2 regions of the Gordonia sp. DT219 genome follow, and region 2 is predicted to be linked to the other one. Evidence: predicted binding sites of a transcription regulator. Region 2 holds the regulator's gene; the other holds the start of a gene.

Region 1 (10,912 bases), on a different contig from region 2:
ATCCGACGCGGCTGCAGGTCTGAGGGACATGTTCTGGAACTCCATCTGGACAGGTGTCTGGACTCGAGTACAAAGCTAGTGTAGCGTCGCTCACATGTCCAGCCCCGTGTCCCAGGAATCGACCCGACGGCGGCTCTCGGCCCAGCAGGCCGAAACTGTCGCCAGGCTCACCGACGCCGCCGTCGACGTACTGAACGAAGACGGTTTCGATGGTCTGACGGTCCGCGTCGTCGCCAAACGCGCCGGCGTCGCACCGGCGACCGCGTACACCTACTTCTCGTCGAAGAGTCACCTTGTGGCAGAGGTGTTCTGGCGTCGTCTGGCCGATGGCGTCAAGACGCCGGACATGTCACTCGACCCCGGCGATCGGGTCGCCGCGGTGTTGCGCGACGTGTCGCTGGTGGTGGCCGGGGAAGGACAGCTCGGCGGCGCGGTGACCGTGGCGCTGCTGGGTACCGACCCCGATGTCGAACACCTGCGTCTACGGATCGGCGGATTCATCCGGCACCGGCTCGCCGAGGCGCTCGAGGTCGGCGTCGAGAACCCGGGCCCCGTCGTCGACGCGCTGGAGATGCTCTACGCCGGTGGGCTCGTCCACGCCGGGATGGGGCACCTCAGCTACGAGCAGACCTCCGAACGTCTTGTCGCCGCAGCACACCTACTCATGGAGAAGCAGTCCTGATGCCAGACACCGTCGCCCTCGCAGGCATGCAACAGCGGGTCCCGTTCGACCCGTATGCCTATGACTTCCACGAGGATCCGTATCCCACCTATGCGCGCCTGCGTCACGAGGCGCCCGTCTACTACAACTCGGAGATGGATTTCTGGGCACTTGCCCGGCACGCCGATGTGCGCAGCGCCTTTCGCGACGCGACGCGACTGTCCAACGCGTGGGGAGTGTCGCTCGACCCCAGCTCCTACGGCCCCGACGCACACAAGTCGATGTCGTTTCTGGCGATGGACGACCCCAAACACATGCGGATCCGCAAGCTGGTGAGCAAGGGTTTCACCCCACGCCGCGTCAACGACCTGTCCGGCCGGATCACCGCGCTGACCCACGAGCACTGGAGCAAATGCCTCGACAAGCGCGAATTCGACTACATTGCCGACTTCGCCGGGCTGCTGCCGATGGACGTGGTCTCCGAGCTCCTCGGCGTCCCGGAGAGCGATCGGGCATTCCTGCGCAGGCAATCCGACCTCCTCCTGCACCGCGAGGAGGGTGTACTCGACGTCCCCGAGGCCGCCGTCTATGCGTATATCGAACTGCACAAGTACTATTCGGCACTGATCGCCGAACGTCGCAAGAATCTCGGCGACGACCTCGTGTCGGCACTGATCACCGCCGAGATCGACGACGACGCCACCGGTGAGAAGACCACCCTGTCCGGGGACGAGATCGTCGGATTCATGGTGCTGATGGTCGTCGCCGGCAACGAGACGACCACCAAACTCCTTGCCAACGCCCTGTATTGGGGATGGCGCAACCCCGATGAGCTCGCCCGGGTCATCACCGACACCGATCTCGTGCCGGAGTGGACCGAGGAGACGCTGCGGTACGACAACTCGACCCAGATGGTGTTGCGGCGAGTGGCCGCCGACGTCGAGTACGGCGACGTCACCATCCCGGCGGGTCAGCGGGTGCTGCTGCTCGTCGGATCGGCCAACCGCGACGAGGATGTGTTCGACGATCCCGACCGCTACCGGATCGGCCGCGACACCGCGCAGGCCCTGATGAGTTTCGGGATGGGAACGCACTTCTGCCTCGGTGCGCACCTCGCCCGGCTGGAGGCCAACGTCGGTCTCGCCGAGGTGGTGCGGTCCATCAAGTCCGTCGACATCGACATCGACAACGCGGTCCGCGTGCACTCTGTGAACGTGCGCGGATTCGCCGAACTCCCCGTGAAAGTGACGGTGCGCTGATGAGTTTTCTCCCGCATCCCGATCGCCGGCCGGTCCTGGTCGCCGGCGCGTCGTCGGGGATCGGCGCCGCGACGGCGCAATGGCTGGCCCGCCAAGGCCATCCGGTCGCGCTCGCCGCCCGCCGGATGACCACGCTGCAGGAACTCGCCGACAAAATCGCCGCGGACGGCGGCGAGGCAGTCGCGGTGCCCCTTGATGTGACCGACGAGGCGTCGGTGATCGACTGTGTCGCCAAGGCGCAGGCCGCGATCGGCGAACTCGAGATCGTCGTCGCCGGTGCCGGTGACCTGGCGATCGGATTGTCGTACGAGACCTCGCCGGCGGAATTCGCCGACCAGATCAACATTCACCTCACCGGCGCCTACCGCCTGTACCGGGCGGTGATCGGTGGAATGATCGAGCGCACCCGCGGCGACATCGTGTTCATCGGATCCGATGTGGCGGTGCACCCCCGACCGTGGTCGTCGGCATATGTCGCGGCCAAGTCCGGCATCGACGGTCTCGTCGCCACTATCGCGCTCGAACTCGAGGGCACCGGGGTGCGGGCCGGGGTGGTCCGACCGGGCCAGACCCTCACCGGGATGGGCATGGATCTCGACCCGGAGGCCACCACCGGCATGCTCAACGACTGGATCCGACACGGGCTGGCCCGCCACGGCAATTTCCTTGCGCCCGAACACATCGCGCAAGCGGTCGCCGCGATGGTCGCGATGCCCCGCGGCGCGCACATGCGGTCGGTGGAGGTCGAGGCCGAAGGTGCGCTGCCCAGAGAGAAGCGTTCTGCGAAAGGAACCGAACAATGACCACCCTGACGACTCCCAAGCGCGTGTCGGGCGGCGACGGTGAACACGGCCACCTCGACGAACTCGCCACCGACCCGATCGGACTGTTCTGGCGGATCCGTGAGGAGTGCGGCGACGTCGGACAGTTCCAGCTCGCCGACCGGGAGGTGGTGCTGGTCTCCGGTGCGGTGGCCAACGAAGAGTTCTTCCGCGCACCCGAGGAGGACCTGGACCAGGCGGCCGCCTACCCGTTCATGACGCCGGTCTTCGGTGAGGGCGTCGTCTTCGACACCAGTCCGGAAGAGCGGTCCAAGGCGATTCACAATGCGGCCCTGAAGGGTCCGCACATGAAGCAGCATGCGATCACCATCCCGCACGAGACCGAGCGCATCATCGCCGAGTGGGGCGACGAGGGGGAGATCGACCTCCTCGAGTTCTTCGCCGAGCTGACCCTCTACACGAGCTCGGCGTGTCTGATCGGGCGCCGGTTCCGCGAACAGCTCAACGGGCACATCGCGCACCTCTTCCACGACCTGGAGAAGGGCACCGACCCGATCGCCTACGTCGACTATCGCGCCGACATCGAGAGCTTCCGCAAGCGCGACGCCGCGCGGGCCGAGCTCGTCGAGTTCATCCAGGGGGTGATGAACGAGCGGATCGCGAATCCGACCGAGAACAAAGACGATCGCGACCTGATGGACGTGCTGGTGCAGGTCGGGTTCGATGCCGACACCATCACCGGCATGTTCATCTCGATGATGTTCGCCGGTCACCACACCACCTCGGGCACCGCCGCGTGGACCCTCATCGAGCTGCTGCGCAATCCGGACTACATGACACAGGTGTACGAGGAACTCGACGACATCTACGCCGATCGGGGCGAGGGCAGGCCCGAGTACTCGTTCGCCGCGATGCGTCAGATCCCCAAGCTGGAGAACGCACTCAAGGAGGCGCTGCGGCTGCATCCGCCGCTGATCGTCCTGATGCGGGTGGTGCAGAACGATTTCCACGTCGAGGACTTCGAGATCAAGGCCGGTCAGTCGATCGCCGTGTCGCCGGCGATCTCGAACCGGCTGCCCGAGGATTTCCCGAATCCCGACACCTTCGATCCCGATCGCTACGTCAAACCGCGCCTGGAGGATCTGGTGAACCGGTGGACGTGGATTCCGTTCGGTGCCGGCCGACATCGTTGCGTCGGTGCACAATTCGCGATCATGCAACTCAAGGCAATCTTCTCGGTGTTGTTCCAGAACTACGAATTCGAGATGGCCCAGCCCGCGGACTCCTACCGCAACGATCACTCGAAGATGGTGGTGCAGCTCGCACAGCCGTGCCGGGTGCGCTACCGCAGGCGGGCCGCAGACAAGGAGGTCTGATGCGAATCGAAATCGATCTCGACCTGTGCCAAGGGCACGGAATGTGCGAGATGGAGGCGCCCGAGGTGTTCGAGACCCACCACGATCACGCCGAGATCCTCGACAAGGAACCCGACGACAGCCTGCGCGAGCAAGTCCTCGCCGCAGTCCAGTACTGCCCCACTCAAGCCCTGAGAATCGCAAGCCCTGAGAATAGTTGACGACAAGTGAGGTTGACCGACATGGCATTTGATCGTGCCGAACTCGAAGAGATGAAGCAGCGCTGGCTGCAGGCCAACATCGACGCCGAGAAGGCCGGTGACTGGCGGCCGCTGGCCGACTTCTACACCGAGGACGCCACGTACGGGTGGAACTACGGTCCGGACAAGGACTTCATGGCGGTGGGGCGTGACGAGATCCGCGATATCGCTCTCGGCCAGGAGATGGAGGGGCTCGAGGGCTGGGAGTATCCGTACGAGGAATGGGTGATCGACGACCAGACGGGATCGATGATCGGCTTGTGGAAGCAGGTCTATGAGGGCACCCGTGACGACGGCACCCATTACGCACTCGAAGGCATCCAGGGCAGCTGGTTCCGCTACGCCGGAAATTTCCAATTCTCTTGGCAGCGTGACTTCTTCGACTACGGCAACGTGTCGGCGCTGTTCATCGAGATGCTCAAGAACAATGCGATGAGCGACGGCATGCTCAAGCGGATCGAGAAGGCGACGGGCGATCAGCCGGGCTGGTACCCGTTCGGCAAGGCGCCGGTACCGTTCTGGTGACCGGCAGAAGACCCGAGAATCAACTATGACGACTCCAGCCCACATGTATTCGGATCTGACCGGTGATCAGCTCGCCGGTCTCGTCCCCGAACTGCTGCTCTCGGGACAACTCATCGACCGCAGCGGAATGGCCCACCTGATCGGCGCTTTCGGCCGCGAGACGATGGCCCGGGTGGCCGTCGAGGAATGGATGGCCGCCAGCCCCGTCTACACCCACCGCATGCGGACGGCGCTGGGCATCGACGGGAACGGCGTCGAGGACATGTTCAAGTGCCTGCAACTCGATATCGGTGCGCCGCCACAATTCATGGATTTCCGTTACGAGGTCACCGATCACGATCACGGGGCCTTCGTGCTCGATCATTGTGGTGCGCTGATGGATGTGGAACCGCTGGGCGACGAATACGTGACCGCGATGTGCCATGACATCGAGGATCCGACGTTCGACGCGACCGCGATCGCCACCAACCGGCGCGCCCGCATCCGTCCCATTCATCGGCCGCCGCGCCGACCGGCCGACCGGCATCCGCATTGCGCGTGGACCGTGACGATCGAGCCGGACCGCGACGAGTTGCCGCTGCCACCGGATGCGGAGCTGATGTTCACCACCCGCGCCGCCCAGGTCGGTCTGGTACCCATCGACGCCACGGCCGACGACGGACTCGTCGACTACCGCGGCGCGCTGGTGGCCGATCTGCAGTTCGCCGAATGGTCGGCGTCGGCGCTCGCACGGATCGCCGAAGAGGTTGCGTTGCAGCATCAATTGCTCGCACTGGGATTCTGGCTCAGCGTGCGCCGGTACGCCGAGTCCGTCGAGCAGGCCACCGAGATCTTCCGCAAACAGTTCACCGGCATCGCGGGACTGGCGGCGGACCGGCTGCGCGCGGAATTACGTCTGGGCACCGACGCGCAGGCGCTGGCGCAGGTCGTCAACCTGATCCCGGTGCTCGGCCCCGGCCGCTACACCGGTGTCGAGGCGGCCGTCGACGCCGACGAGGTGATCGTGGAGATACCCGCGGATTCCGCTGCCCACGCCGACGGCGGCTGGATCACCCTGCTGGACACGGATCACGTCGAACCGCTGCAGGCGATCGGAGTGGCCGTCGATCCGCGCTGGAGCGTGGTGGCGGCCGAGCAGACCGGGGAGGGACTGACGGTGCGGTTCGGTCTGGGCACCGAGGCGCAGAAAGAGTCCGGTGAGGTGGCCATCGCGCGGTTCAGTTCCGGCGCCGACTTCACCTTCACCGACCGTGGCCGCTCGATCCCGATCACGCCACTGACCACCACCGGCGGGGTGTGATGGCCGGATTCGGTCTCGCCGGGCGGGTGGCGATGATCGCGGGCTCGACCCGCGGCATCGGTCTCGCCGTGGCGTACGCATTGGCCGGTAGTGGTGTGTCGCTCGTCGTCAACGGCCGCGACGAGGATGCGGTGGCGGCTACCGTCGACGAGATCGTCGGCGGCGGTGGTCGTGCGGTCGGTGTGTGCGGTTCGGCCGGCGACCGCGGCGTCGTCGAGAAGATGGCGGCAGACGCGCTGTCGGAGTTCGGTGCACTCGACATCGCGATCAACTGCGCGGGCATCGCCGAGCCGCCGGGGTCGACGGTGCTGACGATCACCGAGGACGAGTTCCGTGAGCAGCTCGACGCCCACCTGATGAGCGCCTTCCATCTCACACAAGTCGCCGGAGGTGTGTTCGCCGAACAACATTCGGGGGCGATCGTGCTCACCGGATCGGCCGCCGCGCTCGGAACCTTCGGCGGCAGTGGGTATCCCGCGGCGAAGGCCGGCGTCACCGCGCTGGCTTCGGCGGCCGCCGGTGATCTGGCCCCGCTCGGGGTCCGCATCAATGTGGTGATGCCCGGCGCGAAATCGCGGCTGTCATCGGGTCCGGAGTACGTGCGCCATATCGAGAGCCTGCACGCGCGTGGGATTCTCGACGACCTCACCCGCGATGCCGCCATCGACCCGGCCCCGCCCGAGTACGTCGCGCCGCTCTACACCTTCCTCGCCGGTGACGCCGCGGCCGACATCACCGGCCAGACCTTCACCGCCGCAGGCGGATTCATCGGACGTTATGATCCGCACCAGCCCACCCTCATCGCCTACCGTGAGCACACATCGACCGCCCCATACACCATGACCGAACTGGCCGATCTGCTTCGCTGAGGATCGCGAGCCGCCGAATTCTTCACAAGTATTTTCGATTGTTGCTCGCCGACCGGGCATATCGGGTGTAGACTCGAACGCACCAGCGACGAACTGATGTTTGATCGCATTCACTTTGGTCGTATTCACTGGGGGGTGACGATGACAACGATCGACCTGCCGGCTCTTGCGCCGGATGAGCAGGCCACGTTGTTGCATGCCCTTCTCGATCAGATGGGTTCGACGGATCTGTCGCAGTGTTCGGATGAGTCGTTGTTGGAGGTCGCGGCAGCCAATGAACGCGCGATCAACAAGCTGACCTTCCAGGGTGACCGGCAGATCGTCGAGCTATCCGACCGGAATGCGGAGCGCCGGTTCGGGTTTCGATCGGTCACCGACATGATGGTCGTCGGGTTGCGGGTGTCGGAGCCGATGCGCCGTCGCAAGCAGATGACCGCCACCGCCACCTATCACGGGTTGACCGGTGAACCGCTCGCCCCGAAGTACCCCACGTTGGCGCAGGCGTTCGCCGAGGGGGCGGTCGGGTCCGCACATTCGCGGGTGGTGATCGACGTTCTCGACGACATCCCGCATCAGGTCGACCACGACATCAAAGTCAACGCCGAAAAGCAGATGGCCGACTACGCCCGCGTGCACACCCCCGCCGAGTTGACCGCGATCGGCGCGCGGCTGATGGCACACCTCGACCCCGACGGCGAGTTGACCGACGACGTCGACCGGCAGCAGAAACGTCAGGTGTTCCTCGGCCGCCAAGACACCCAGCAGATGTCGAAGATGACTGGCAAGATGACCCCGGAATGCCGTGCCGACCAAGAAGCCGTGTGGGCGGTGTGGGCAGCCCCCGGTATGAACAACCCCGACGACCCCGAGTCGCCGTCGGGTTCCGTCGAAGACGCCGATCCCGAGAAGTTGGCGGCCGCGGTCGAACGTGACACCCGCAGCCAAGCGCAACGCAACCATGATGCGATGCAGGCCGTGTACAAGCTGGCGTTGACGTCGGGGGAACTCGGCGAATCCCATCGCGGGCTACCGGTGCAGTTGATCATCAAAGCCGACCTCACCGATCTGATCAACGAAACCGGCCACGGCGTGACGGCCACCAACAGCCTGCTGCCCATCAAAGATGTCATCCGGTTGGCCGCCGAATCGCAGCCGTGGTTGGCGGTGTTCGGTGAGCACACCACCGTGCCCCTGTATTTGGGTCGGGCCCGGTTGGCGAGTCGCGGGCAACGGATGGCGTTGTTCGCCAAACCCGACGGACAGGTGTGCTCACACCCCGGGTGTTCGCAGCCGGCCGCGCACTCGGAAATCCACCACGCCACCCTCGATTACGCCAAGGGCGGGTTGACCAACATCGACGACCTCGCCCCGGCGTGTCCGAAACACAACCGGATGGTCGGCGACAAACTCGGCCAGTACACCACCGGCATCTACCGCGACGGACCTTTGGCCGGGCGGTGTTGGTGGCGGCGTAACGCCGCCCCCGGTGCCCCACCGCACCCGAAACGCGTCAACAAACTGCCTGATGTCGGACCCGACTTCACCGCCGGGCTCGCGAAGGTGCGTGCCGAAATCCACCGGCAACCACCCGACGCGGGTAATCCGTTGCCGGACAGCAGCACCGGTGGCTACGACGTCGTCGACATCATCACCCCCGACTACGCCGACATCGACGTGACCACTGAACCGTCACGCGTCGAAGCCCGCCTGGCCCGCCTGCTCGCCATCTGCGGACGCTGACCACCGAATCTGCAGCCTTTAGTCGCGGAAACCGCGACCAAAGGCTGCAGATTCGGCGTCACATCAGCTGTAGTCCGAGCCAGAGTGCGCCGACGGCGGCAATGAGTGTCGGTGGCACGGTGAGTGTTCCCAACAGGACGTAGCGGCGGGTCGGGGGAGCGATCGTGTGACGGCGCATCACGTCGCGCCACAACAGGTTCGCCAACGAGCCGAAGTAGGCGAGGTTCGGCCCGATGTTCACGCCGAGCAACATCGCGAGGGCAAGGCCAGGTTCGTGGGAGACCATCGGCAGCAGCAACAGGGTGGCGGGCAGGTTGTTGAGGATATTGGCCGCCAGCGCGGCCAGCGCGGCCACCGCCAGCAGCGCCCACAGTTGCGTTCCGGACGGGATCAGACCGGTGATCCACTCACCGATAGGGCCCAGCCGGATCGGCACGATGATGATCCCCAGCGCGGCGACGAACGCGAGGAACGGGATGTTCACCGCGCGCACCGCCCGCACCAGGGTCACCGCGGGGGCCTTGCGCAGTGGAGCGATCAGCATCACCACGGCACCGACCGCGGCAACGGCCGCCAACGGAATCCCCAGCGGCTCGGCGATCACGAAGCCACACAACACCAGCCCCAGCATCACGAGTGTGGCGAGGGGGGCCGGACGTCGGGCGGTGCTCGGCGGGTTGCCGTCCTCGATGGCCGGTGTGCCCGCAGATTTCAGCTCCGACGCGAAGAACATGCGAAAGATGACGTACTCGACGAGTATCGCGACCACCCATGGCGCCGCCATCAACCCGGCGAAAGACAAGAAGCCGAGCCCTGTCGCCGAAAAGGCCAGCAAATTCGTCAGATTCGACACGGGCAGCAGCGTGGATGCACTGTTGGCCAGATGTGCGGTCGCCGTGCCGACCGGTGTCACCCGGGCGCCGATGCGTCGCGCGGTGGCGACCGCCACCGGCGTCAGCAGCACGATGGTGGTGTCGATCGAGAGGACCGCCGTCGTCAGCGCTGCCGCGACGAACACCAACCCGAGGAGACGCGTGGGCGAGGCGCGGCTCCACGACGCCAGAATCTGACCGATCCACGCGAATACCCCGGTGCGCGCACACACTTCGGCGATCACCAGCATTGCGGCGAGGAACCCGATCGTCGGGCCGATGAACCGCAACTCGTCGACCACCTGAGACCACGACACCGCCCCGAGCAGGGCGAGCAGCAATGCGGCCGGAACCGCGACGACCGCAGGCGAAAGTCGTTGTGCGGACACCGCGACCCCGATGACGGCGGCCAGGCAGAGCACGGCCACGGCGGTGCCCAGCGAACTGTGGGCATCGAGCACGTCGCGAGCTTACGCCGGTGGGCGGGTCAGCTATCGGTGCCGCTCCAGCCGAATTCGTTCTGCCCGGCCGCCGGCTCGTCACCGGCCGGCAGGGCGACCACGCGGCGTGGGGCGATGACGGTGGTCAGGACGGACCCGACCACCAGAACGATCCCGAGCACCAGACAGCCCTGATTCATCGGCACGACGAAGGCGTCCTGCGCACCGTGAAGCACGCGGGCGCCGAGCTCACCGGGCAGCCGGGCGGCTACTTCGCTCGCCTCGGCCAGCGAACGCCCGATGTGCTCGGCGGCGACGTCGGCCTGCCCCAGTATCTGCCGTCCACCCGCGGTGTTGCCCGCACCGATCTGTGCCTGGCCCGCGGCGGTTATCTGGTCATGAGCGAGATCCGCGACGGGACGGATGCGGCTCGCATACCCGGCAGCGAGGAGGCTTCCGGCCAGCGCGATGCCGATGGCCGCGCCGATCTCGCGGGCGGTGTCGTTGACCGCCGAGCCCACACCCTGGTTGTCGAGCGGGGTGTTGGACATGATCGCGGTGGTCGACGGGGCCGTCGCGAGCCCGATACCGATCGCACAGAATCCCAGCATCCACGCCATCATCCAGTACGCGTCGTAGTCGACGACGCCGAGCAGAATCAGTCCGACGCCGGCGATGAGCAGGCCGGCGCCGAGGACGAAGCGTAGCGAGTGGAAGCGCACCGCAAGCCAGTTGCCCAGCAGCGCAAAGATACTCACCCCCAGCACCATCGGCATGAGGGCGAACGCCGAACGCAGCGGTGAGAACCCGAACACCAACTGCAGCCGCTGCAGAAGCAGATAGAAGGCG
Region 2 (10,912 bases):
GTAGCCCGCGAGCGCCGGTACCAGCATCCCCATCGCCAAGGTCCCGATCGCGTAGCTCACCGCCCCCAGATAGGTGCCGAGCCCGCCGGCGGGTAGATCCCACAGACTGTTGTGCAGCGCGATATAGGCGCCGTCGGTCATGGTCTTGTCGATGTTCTTGTTGCCGATCTGATAGCCGGCGAGCAAGAAGCCCAGCGCGATGAGCAGACCGCCCGCCGCGACAAACGGGATCATGTAGCTCACACCGGTCATCAGCGCCTGCTGGACCTGCTTGCCCAGGCTCAGGCCGCCTCGCTCGGTGGCGCCCGCCGCGGCGTCGCCGCTCTCACCCGCCCGTACCACTGCGGCGTGCGGATTATCAGCGGCGGCAAGGGCTTCGGCGATCATCGCATCCGGCTCGTTGATGGCGCGCTTGACGCCGGACTCGATCACCGGCTTGCCGTGGAAGCGGTTCTTGCCCTTGACACCCACATCGGTGGCGAAGATGACGGCATCGGCACCGGCGATGACGTCCGGGGTGAACGGGGTGGTCCCCGAGGAGCCCTGCGGTTCGACGTGGAAGTCCACGCCGGCCCGCTCGGCGGCGTATTTGAGGGCATCGGCCGCCATGTAGGTATGGGCGATTCCGGTGGGGCAGGCGGTGATCGCGACGATCGACCGGGGCTTGTCGGCTCCGGCCTGGCCGGCGGGTGCGGTGTCTCGACCTGCCGGGGTGCCCGCGGCCTTCGACGTTGCCGCTGCCGCCGTTGCCGCCGTTGCCGCCGTTGCCGCTGCGGCCGTCGGCGCGGTCGGGCCCGGGGTCCCGGCGGCGGGCGGGTTGATGGCGTCGTCGACCAGTGCGACGACCTCGTCATCGGTTGCCGCGGCGCGCAGGGAGGCGACGAAGTCGGGACGTACGAGGGCGCGAGCCAGCGAGCTCAGCAGCTTCATGTGCTCGGCGGCACCGCCCTCGGGGGCCGCGATGAGGAATACCAGGTCGGCCGGACCGTCCGGGGCGCCGAAGTCGACCTTCGGCGACAGCCGGGCCATCGCCAGGCTCGCCTGTGAGACCGAGGCGGCACGGGCGTGGGGGATCGCGATGCCACCGGGCAGTCCGGTGGCGGACTTGGCCTCGCGGGCGAGCGCCGCGCGGGCGAGTTCGGCGGGGTCACCGGTGCGGCCGGCCGCACCGAGATTCTCCGCGAGATGGTTGATCACCGACGACGGGTCGCCGCCGGCGTCGACGTCGAGATTCACCGTCGATGTGGTGATGATCTGCTCGGACATGGTCTTCCTTTGCTGGTCTTGCTCTGTGGGGAGGTGTCGGCGTGGGGTGGGCGGGTCTGCGGATGCCCGGGTGTCCGGTCATGGCGGCCGGGGTCGGTCAGGAGGTTCGGGCGGCTCCGGCGAGATCGGTGACCCGGGCGTGTTCGGGGTCGAGTTGATCGGGCCGGGGTGGCTGGGTTCCGGCGAGCGCGGCGGCGGCGGCGCCGTAGGCGACTGCGCTGCGCAGGCGTTCGGGCTCGTCGGCACCCTGCGTCTCGGCGATGAGGTAGCCGGCGAGCGACGAGTCACCGGCCCCGACGGTGCTGCGCGGGACGATCGGCGGCGAGGTGGCGAACCAACTTCCCGTCTCCGTCGTCAACAGCGCTCCGGCGGCACCCAGGGTCGCCAGCACCGAGCCGCCGATGCGTCGGACCATCTCGGCCGCCGCGGCCACGATGGGGGTGAGGTCACCATCGGCGGCCGCCCGGCGCAGCACCTCCGGGTCCGCGCCGCTGACCTCGGCGAGTTCGTACTCGTTCGGTTTGATCAGATCGATTCGTCCGGTCACCGCAGCGGTGAGCGGTGCGCCGGAGGTGTCGACGGCTACCCGATGCCCACGACCGATCAGTTCATCGGCCAGTACCCGGTACCAGTTGTCGGGAACCCCCGGCGGCAGCGAACCGCACAAGGCGACCCAGTCGGCGTCGACGGCGCGCGCCAGTATCAGGTCGGTGAGCGCGTGCAACTGCTGATCGTCGAGACGTTGCCCCGGAGCGTTGATCTTGGTGGTGGTGCCATCTGGTTCGGCGATGGTGACGTTGGCACGCACCTCGCCGGCGACGGCGACGGTCTCATGGTGCAGACCGGCCCGGTCGAGTGCCGCGAGCAGCGGATCCCCGGCCCGTGCGGGCAGGACCGCGATGGTCGGCAACCCGGCCTCGGCAACCACCCGGGACACGTTCACGCCCTTGCCGCCCGGCTCGGCGCGAACCCCGGTGGTCCGCTGTACCTCGCCGCGTTCGAGCGGCCCGGCGATCTCGAGGGTGCGGTCCAACGAGGGATTCGCGGTGAGGGTGAGGATCATGCGATCACGACCTCGATGCCGCGCGCGGACAGGACCGCCGAGAAGGCGGGGTCGATACCGGCATCGGTGATGAGGACGTCGACGTCGTCGAGGGCGGCGAAGCCGGCGAAATCCTCCCGGTTCATCTTCGACGAGTCGGCGAGTACGACCACCCGCTGGGCCGAATGCACCAGGGCCGACTTGACCGCGGCCTCATCCGGATCGGGAGTCGACAATCCCGCGCCCTCGCTGATGCCGTTGGTGCCGATGAAGGCGACCGATACGCGGAACTGCTCCAGGCGGGCAACGGTTTCGGCGCCGACCGCCGCCTGGGTGAGCCGTCGCACGCGGCCGCCGGCCAGGTGCAAGGTGACCGCTGCGTGTCCGCACAGCAATGTCGCCAGCGGCAGGCTGCTCGTCACCACGCTCAGTCGGCGATCGGCGGGCAGGTTGAGGGCGGCCTGATAGGTGGTCGTACCGGCGTCGAGGGCCACCGATCCGCCGTCGCCGGGAAGGAATCGGATCGCCGCCCGCCCGATGGCCGCCTTCTGATCGATGTGGGTGGCCTCGCGTTCATCGATGCCTTGTTCATCCACGATCGCGATGAGCCCCGGTCGAACCGCGCCACCGTGGACGCGCTGGAGGTGGCCGGCGCGCTCGAGACCCGCCAGGTCCCGGCGCACCGTTTCGCTGGTGACCTCGAACCGGTCGGCGAGTGCGTTCACCGATGCGCGCCCATTCGAGCGGACCAGCTCGGCGATCGCCTGCTGTCGTTCTTCCGCGTACACGTCTCTCCGATCGGTCTGTCCACCGACACCGCATGTTGGTTTCTGTGGCTATCGATGTTGATATATCTGTGTTTACGCTTGAGTGTGTTGACAAGTCAAGGAATTCTTGTAACTTCGATCACAGGACGGCTTCGCGGACGCCTGATTCACAGCCCGGCCGCGGTCGACGACCAGAGCTAGACGACGAGAAGGGCCAAAGTCGTGAACCAGCAGATACGGGAAGACAACCCGCACGCCGGGCGAGAACTGGGCGGGCGTGAACTGGGCGGGACGCCGGTTGTCGGCGGCAAGGCCTACGGTCCGGTGGTGCGGCCGGGCCGACGGATGACCGTCGAGGCCACCGAGGTGGCGCCGCCACCGGTTTCGGAGGCGGAGCGCGATGCCGAACTCTCCCGCTTCGTCGCCGCCGCCGGGGTGGTGGCGGCCCGTTTGCGCGAGCGTGCCTCACACGCGTCCGGGGCCGCCGCCGAGGTCCTGATCGCCACGGCCGGACTCGCCGAGGACCGCGGCTGGATCGGTGCGGTGTCGAAGCTGATCGGCACGGGCACGCCCGCGCCCGCCGCCGCCGTCGCCGCAACCGAGCAGTTCGCGGCGATGTTCACCAAACTCGGCGGACTGATGGCCGAACGCGTCACCGACCTCAACGATGTGCGTGACCGCGTCGTCGCCGAGGTGCTCGGGCAGCCCGAACCGGGGGTCCCGGTGCCCGACGAACCGTCGGTCCTCTTCGCCGACGACCTCGCGCCCGCCGACACCGCCGGCCTGGACCCGGAGTTGATCACCGCGCTGGCGACCCGACTGGGCGGACCGACCAGTCACACCGCGATCATCGCCCGGCAACTCGGGATTCCGTGTGTGGTGGCTGTTGCCGAACTCGACGTCGTCTCCGCGGGTACCGCGGTGCTGGTCGACGGGGCCGCGGGAACGATTGTGGTGGAACCGGATCCGGACCGAGCGCGAGCCGATGTGGAGCAGAGCCGCCGGGAGGTGGAGGCGATTGCGGGCTGGACCGGGCCTGGTCACACCGCCGACGGCCACGAGGTCGCGATCTTGGCGAATGTCGCCGATGGCGTCTCGGCCCGTGCGGCCACCGCGTCCCCGGTAGAAGGAGTCGGGTTGTTCCGTACCGAACTGGCCTTCCTCGATCGCCCGGACGAACCGTCCCTCGACGAACAGGCGGCACTCTACCGGGAGGTCATCGAGGCCTTCGGAGGCAAGAAGATGGTGATCCGCACCCTGGATGCGGGGTCGGACAAGCCGCTGAAATTCGTCGACCACGGGACCGAGGCGAATCCCGCACTCGGTGTGCGCGGCAACCGCATCGCGGCGACACACCCCGAGATCCGGGCCGGACAACTCGATGCGATCGCGCGCGCCGCCGAGGAAACCGGCAGCACGCCATGGGTGATGGCGCCGATGATCGCCTCGGCCCCCGAGGCGGCCGAATTCGCCGCGCAAGTGCGCCGACGGGGTCTGGTGGCCGGAGTGATGATCGAGATCCCGTCGGCAGCGATCCTTGCGCCGGCGATTGTGGCCGAGGTGGACTTCGTCTCGATCGGCACCAACGACCTGACGCAATACACGATGGCTGCCGACCGGATGTCGGCCGAGCTCGCCGAGTTGACCGATCCGTGGCAGCCGTCGGTCCTCGCTCTCATCGCGATGGTCGCCGAGGCGGGTTCGCGCACCGGCACCCCGGTGGGCGTGTGCGGTGAGGCGGCGGCCGATCCGCTGCTCGCCTGTGTCCTCGTCGGACTCGGGGTCACGTCGTTGTCGAGTGCACCCGCCGCCGCGGCCGCGGTGGGCGCGAAACTCGCCGAGGTCGACCTCGATCGATGCCGCGCCGCGGCCACGGCGGCGGTGGCCACCGCTGCACCGGGTGCGGCTCGCGCCGCGGCCCGCGAGGCGTTGCGTTGTTAACTGCGCGGTGTGAGAAACGTGGTTGACACACCGCGCAGCTGATCAGCGCCTGCGCTCAGATCCGGCGCATGACGGTGACGACCTTGCCGAGGATGGCGGCCTCGTCACCGGGGATCGGCTCGAACAACTCGTTGTGCGGCATCAGCCAGACGTGGCCGTCCTTGCGCTTGAACGTCTTGACCGTTGCCTCGCCTTCGATCATGGCGGCGACGATGTCACCGTTGTCGGCCACGTTCTGCTGGCGCACGACCACCCAGTCGCCGTCGCAGATCGCGGCGTCGACCATCGACTCGCCGACCACCCGCAGCATGAAGAGGGAACCTTCACCGACGAGTTCGCGAGGCAGGGGGAAGACGTCTTCGACGGCCTCCTCGGCCAGGATCGGGCCGCCCGCCGCGATGCGGCCGAGCACCGGGACAAAGGTCGGGGTGGGCAGGTTCTCCGAGTTCGGATTGTCATCGGTGGGCGTCGGGTCGGCGTCGCGCACGTTGACCGCGCGCGGCCGGTTGGCGTCGCGCTTGAGCAGTCCCTTGCGTTCCAGCGTGCGTAATTGATGCGCGACCGACGAGGTCGAGGCGAGCCCGACGGCATCACCGATCTCGCGGATGCTCGGCGGATATCCCCGCTCGCGAACCGATTTGCGGATGACGTCGAGCACTCCCTGCTGACGTGGCGTGAGTGGTGCCTCGAAACCCCTCGGCACGATGGGCCGCCGCGGGGCGGCCGCCGCGTCATCAACCTGCGGTGTCGTCGCCGTCGCGGCGTCATCGGTGCTCGACTCTGTGGTGGCCGACTCCGGATCGGCCGCCTCGGCCGGCCGCGACGAACGGTCCTTCTTCTCACTCATCGGGATTCGAGTCCTTTCGATCGGGTGCGTGCCACCCCGGCCGTGGGCCGGTAGGTGACGTGCACACCTGTCGCGGGCCTGTGGTCGAGCTGATCACCGGTCAGAATAGCCGAGGTTTCGGACATCCTCAAACGTCTGTTCGACGTGTTGTGGAGAAATTGTCGGAGCGGGGTGGTACAACTCGAACATCCGTTCATCGAATGTGTGATCGAGACAGGAAGAGACCATGCATAGCACCCTTTTGTCGACCGACCAGACCCGCGTCGGCCGGACCCGCACCGACCAGACCTTCACCGGCCAGACCCGCGCCGGCGCGACCAACCCGGTTCCGCGCGCCCGTCCCCGCGAACAGCGGCCGCTCGATCCTCGCCGCGCCCCCCGGCGTTCCTCGGCCGTGAGTCGTCCCGCCGACCGGCGGCCGATCCGCCCGGTCTCCCGGCGGATACCGGGCGCCGACGGCACCTGGTGCACGTCACCGGCCGGATCACATCACCTGGCCGGAACGGGTGATCCGGGTGGCCACAGGTCTCGCCGGACCGGCGCACTGGTGGCCGTGCTGACCGGCGTGGCACTGGCGCTACTGGTGTGGCTGGTCGCCGTCGCCGGTTCGGACTATCAGGAATCGGCCCAGCGGGGGTCGGCACGGCCGGCGCCGATCGCCACCCAGGTGGTCCATGTGCGCGCCGGGGAATCGCTGAACGCCATCGCGGCGCGGGTGGCGCCCGACATGCCCCGGCAGTCGGTGATCGAGAAGATCGTCGAACTCAACGACATGTCCGGCAGTGCCGTGCAGGCAGGGCAGTCGCTGCTCGCGCCGGCCTACCGGTGACGCGAGAAGTCGGTGCGGTGGCGGGCGGTATCCTCGGTGCATGCGCTGCCCGTTCTGCAGGAATGACGACACCAAGGTCATCGACTCCCGTGTCGCCGATGAAGGACAGGCCATCCGCCGGCGCCGCTCATGCAGTGCCTGCGGCCGCCGTTTCTCGACTGTGGAGACCGCCGTGCTCGCGGTGGTCAAGCGCAACGGCGTGACCGAGCCGTTCAGTCGCGAGAAGGTGATGCGCGGGGTGCGCCGCGCGTGTCAGGGCCGGCAGGTCGACGAAGACGATCTCGCCCAGCTCGCCCAGCAGGTCGAGGAGACGGTGCGGGCCTCCGGAGCTGCCGAGATTCCCAGCAACGAGGTCGGGCTGGCGATCCTGCAACCGCTGCGCGACCTCGACGAAGTGGCATATCTGCGCTTCGCGTCGGTTTATCGTTCCTTCGATTCGCTCGAGGACTTCCAGCGCGAGATCGACGACCTGCAGGGCAACCTCACCCATGGCCGCTCCGAATCCGCCGGCGGGGTCGTCTCAGCCGAGCCGGTCCAGGGCTCGTAGCGCCCTCTTCTCCGAGATCGGATATCGGGTTCCGAGGCGCTGGGCGAACAAACTCACGCGCAATTCCTCGACCATCCAATGCGCCTGCTCGTTGACGGCATCGCGACGCGCATCACCCACTTCGGCGAGGCGCTGATTCCACCGCTCGACCACGCGGTCGAGTACAGCCATCCCGTCGCGATCACGCACGGCCGACCCCGGGAGCTGCTCCAGCCGTTCCCGCGCCCCCCGCAGATATCGGGGAAGATCGGCGAGATGCGTGCGCGGCGTCGCCACCACGAAGCCGTCGAATACCAGGTCATCGAGTTGTTCGGCGACATCATCGGCAGCGAGTTGACCGGAGTGCTCGTCGATCACGCCCCGCAGGGTCACGACCTCACGGAGCGCCTCGACGGCGAGCGACAGGTACTCCGGGGCCGCCACGACGACGCGCGGTCGCAGGTCGTCGACGAGTGCCGAGAACGCGGCAGGGGTGCGCACGGTGTTCGCCGCCTCGACGTCGAGCAGATCGCGAACCGCACGCCGGGTGCAATCGGTGAAGAGCCCGGCGGGCTCCCGGTAGGGGCTCTGACTCAGGGCAATCCGCCGGGCCGGCTCCAGGGCTCCGGCGGCCTTGGGTGAGAGTGTCCCGATTGCGTTCTCCAACAAGACGATCACCGCATCGCGGCGCAGCGCGTCGGCCAGGGCCGCGGTCGGGGCGGTGGCCGACGCGACGCCCGCCGGATGTGCCTGCGCCCGGACCACTCGCAACGTCGGGTGACGGGTGACCCGCTGACCGGCGACGTCGACGGTCTCGGCGAGTTCCAGAGTGCCGATGCCGTCGGCGGTCCAGGTGGTGTACACCTGCTCGGACGGCGGGGGCACCGACGCCGACCTCGGTGTGGTCAGCTCGGCGAAAGTCGTGGTGCGGGTGATGATCTCACCCGAATCGTCGGTGACGGCGAAATGCATGCGCAAGTGCCCGGGCAGGCGGTCGAGATCGAAATCGGCCGGCGTGACGGTGTGGCGGGTGATGGTCGACAACTCGCGCGCCAGGCCGTGCGTCAGCGGCTCGGCTCGGGGAGTCAGGCGAGACAGGGCGAGATCGGCGAAGCGCTGTGCCGGTGCCATCGTCTTGCGCAGCGACTTCGGCAGCGTCTTGATCAACTCGGCCGCCAACTCCGAACGCATACCCGGCACCAGCCAGTCGAATCCGGCGTTGCGCACGTGGAGGAGCAGTGCCTGCGGGATCACGACGGTGACGCCGTCGTCGGCGGTGCCGGGTTCGAATCGGTAGCGCAGCTCCAGGCGGGTGTCACCCTGGCGCCACACACCCGGATAGTCGGTGTCGGCGACGGCGACATCGGCCGCGACATCGGCCGGGGTGAGATCGAGTAGGTGCGGCTCGCGCCCCCGCGCCGAGCGCCACCACGAGTCGAAATGGCGGGTAGACGTGACCTCGGCCGGAACACGCCCATCGTAGAACTCGAAGAGCTGTTCCTCGGAGATCACGAGATCTCGTCGACGAACCCGGTGCTCGACGTCGGCAGCATCGTGCAACAGCTGCCGATTGCGCTCGAAGAACACATGATCGGTGCGCCAATCGCCCTCGACGAGGGCGTGCCGGATGAACAGTTCGCGCGAGAGTTCCGGATCGATCGAACCGTAGTTCACCCGCCGCCGAGCGACGAGGGTGACGCCATAGAGGGTGACCCGCTCATAGGCCATCGCCGCACCCTGCCGTGAGGACCAGTGCGGTTCGCTGTAGGTGCGCTTGACAAGATCTCCGGCCAGTCGCTCCACCCACACCGGATCGATCCCCGCGACGGTGTGGGCGAAAAGCCTTGAGGTCTCGATGATCTCGGCTGCCATCAGAAATGACGGCGGCTTCTTCGTCACCGACGATCCAGGGAAGATCATCAGCGTCGTGTTGCGGGCGCCGGTGTATTCGCGGCCTGCGGAATTGCGGGCGGCGATGTTGCCCAGCAGCCCGGCCAGGATCGCGCGGTGGATGGCGTCGGCATCCGATTCGGTCTGCGGCACCTCCCAGCCGAGGTCACGCACGATGCCGGTCAGCTGCCGATGCAGGTCCTGCCATTCGCGGATCCGTAGATAGTGCAGGTACTCCCGTTCGCAGGACCGGCGGAATTGGTTGCCCGACAGCTCTTTTCGTCGGTCCTTGAGATATGTCCAGAGTTTCGGGTAGGCGAGGAAATCTGACCCGGGGACCGTGAACCGGCGGTGCGCGGCGTCGGCGGCCTCACGGTGCTCGGCGGGCCGCTCCCGGACATCGGGGATCGACAGTGCGGCCGCGATGACCAACACATGATCGAGGCAACCCTCGTCGCGTGCGGCGACCAGCATCCGGGCGATCCGTGGATCCACGGGGATCCGGGCCATCGTCGTGCCAACCGCCGTCAGGCGCGGTGCGCCACCCGCCTTCGGGTCGGTGGCGATGGCTCCGAGTTCGTTCAGCACCGCCATCCCGTCGCGGATGGCTCGCGCATCGGGTGGCTGCACAAACGGGAACTCGGCGACGTCACCGAGCCGCAACGACGTCATCTGAAGAATGACCGACGCCAGATTGGTGCGCAGGATCTCCGGATCGGTGAACGCCGGACGCGCGTCGAAATCGGCCTCGGAATAGAGGCGGATGCAGATGCCGGGTGCCACCCGGCCACACCGGCCCGCACGCTGACGCGCACTCGCCTGCGAGACCGGCTCCACCGGCAGCCGCAGGACCTTGGTGCGAGTCGAGTACCGCGAGATACGGGCGGTACCCGAATCGATGACGTAACGAATTCCGGGCACCGTCAAGGACGTCTCGGCGACGTTGGTGGACAACACGATTCGTCTTCCGTTGGACGGCGCGAAGACCCGCTGCTGATCGGCGATCGAGAGCCGGGCGTACAGCGGTACGACCTCCGCACCCGCCGCAACCCGGCGTGACAACGACGCCGTGGCCTCCCGGATATCGCGTTCGGTGGGTAAGAACACCAGAATGTCGCCGCGTCCGCCCGAACCCCACAATTCGCCGACCGCGGCGTCGATCCCCTCGAACAGATCGAGATCGGCGTGCTCACCGCCGCCGGTGTCCTCCCCGGAATCCGGATCCTCCCGCAACGACAACGGGCGATACCGCACGTCGACCGGATAAGTCCGCCCCGACACCTCCAGGATGGGCACGGTCGCGGGCACGGCAACACCACTGCGCCCGCTCGCTTCGCTTCCGGCGGGCACGGCAACATCGCCCCCGCTCGCTTCGCTCCCGGCGGGCACGGCAACATCGCCCCCGCTCGCTTCGCTCCCGGCGGGCACGGCAACATCGCCCCCGCTCGCTTCGCTCCCGGCGGGCGGCACACCGAAGTGCCGGGCGAAGCGGCCCGGCTCGATGGTGGCCGAGGTGATGATCACCTTCAGATCGGGACGACGGGGGAGCAGCCGCCGCAGGTATCCGAGGATGAAGTCGATGTTGAGGCTCCGTTCGTGGGCCTCGTCGACAATGATCGTGTCGTAGTGCCGCAGCATCGGATCCGAGGAGATCTCGCGCAGCAGAATTCCGTCGGTCATCACCTTGACGAGCGTGTCGGCGCCCGAACGATCCGAGAACCGCACCGAGTATCCGATCGCCTCCCCGATCTCGGTGTGCGTCTCGTCGGCGATCCGGCGTGCAACCGAACTGGCCGCGATCCGC

Evidence for each region. The regulator LexA, encoded in region 2, represses DNA repair genes until DNA is damaged. The targets are predictions, from matches to a motif close to CGAACANNTGTTCG.
Region 1: ACPXB3_RS14530 (DUF222 domain-containing protein) is a predicted target of LexA. The motif match lies at 7,101-7,114, and genes of this name have one in related genera.

Annotation. Positions count from the first base shown of each region.
Region 1 covers NZ_JBNCNR010000011.1:98,331-109,242, forward strand. The annotation lists gene ACPXB3_RS14485 (aldehyde dehydrogenase) at 1-30, opposite strand, end outside; gene ACPXB3_RS14490 (TetR/AcrR family transcriptional regulator) at 95-682, shown strand; gene ACPXB3_RS14495 (cytochrome P450) at 682-1,920, shown strand; gene ACPXB3_RS14500 (SDR family oxidoreductase) at 1,920-2,723, shown strand; gene ACPXB3_RS14505 (cytochrome P450) at 2,720-4,078, shown strand; gene ACPXB3_RS14510 (ferredoxin) at 4,078-4,278, shown strand; gene ACPXB3_RS14515 (nuclear transport factor 2 family protein) at 4,300-4,842, shown strand; gene ACPXB3_RS14520 (hypothetical protein) at 4,868-6,142, shown strand; gene ACPXB3_RS14525 (SDR family NAD(P)-dependent oxidoreductase) at 6,142-7,011, shown strand; gene ACPXB3_RS14530 (DUF222 domain-containing protein) at 7,153-8,751, shown strand; gene ACPXB3_RS14535 (SLC13 family permease) at 8,810-10,084, opposite strand; gene ACPXB3_RS14540 (MFS transporter) at 10,111-10,912, opposite strand, start outside.
Region 2 covers NZ_JBNCNR010000001.1:315,280-326,191, forward strand. The annotation lists gene ACPXB3_RS01575 (PTS fructose transporter subunit IIABC) at 1-1,266, opposite strand, end outside; gene ACPXB3_RS01580 (1-phosphofructokinase family hexose kinase) at 1,364-2,329, opposite strand; gene ACPXB3_RS01585 (DeoR/GlpR family DNA-binding transcription regulator) at 2,326-3,096, opposite strand; gene ACPXB3_RS01590 (phosphoenolpyruvate--protein phosphotransferase) at 3,298-5,016, shown strand; gene lexA (transcriptional repressor LexA) at 5,072-5,722, opposite strand; gene ACPXB3_RS01600 (LysM peptidoglycan-binding domain-containing protein) at 6,090-6,692, shown strand; gene nrdR (transcriptional regulator NrdR) at 6,733-7,239, shown strand; gene hrpA (ATP-dependent RNA helicase HrpA) at 7,213-10,912, opposite strand, start outside.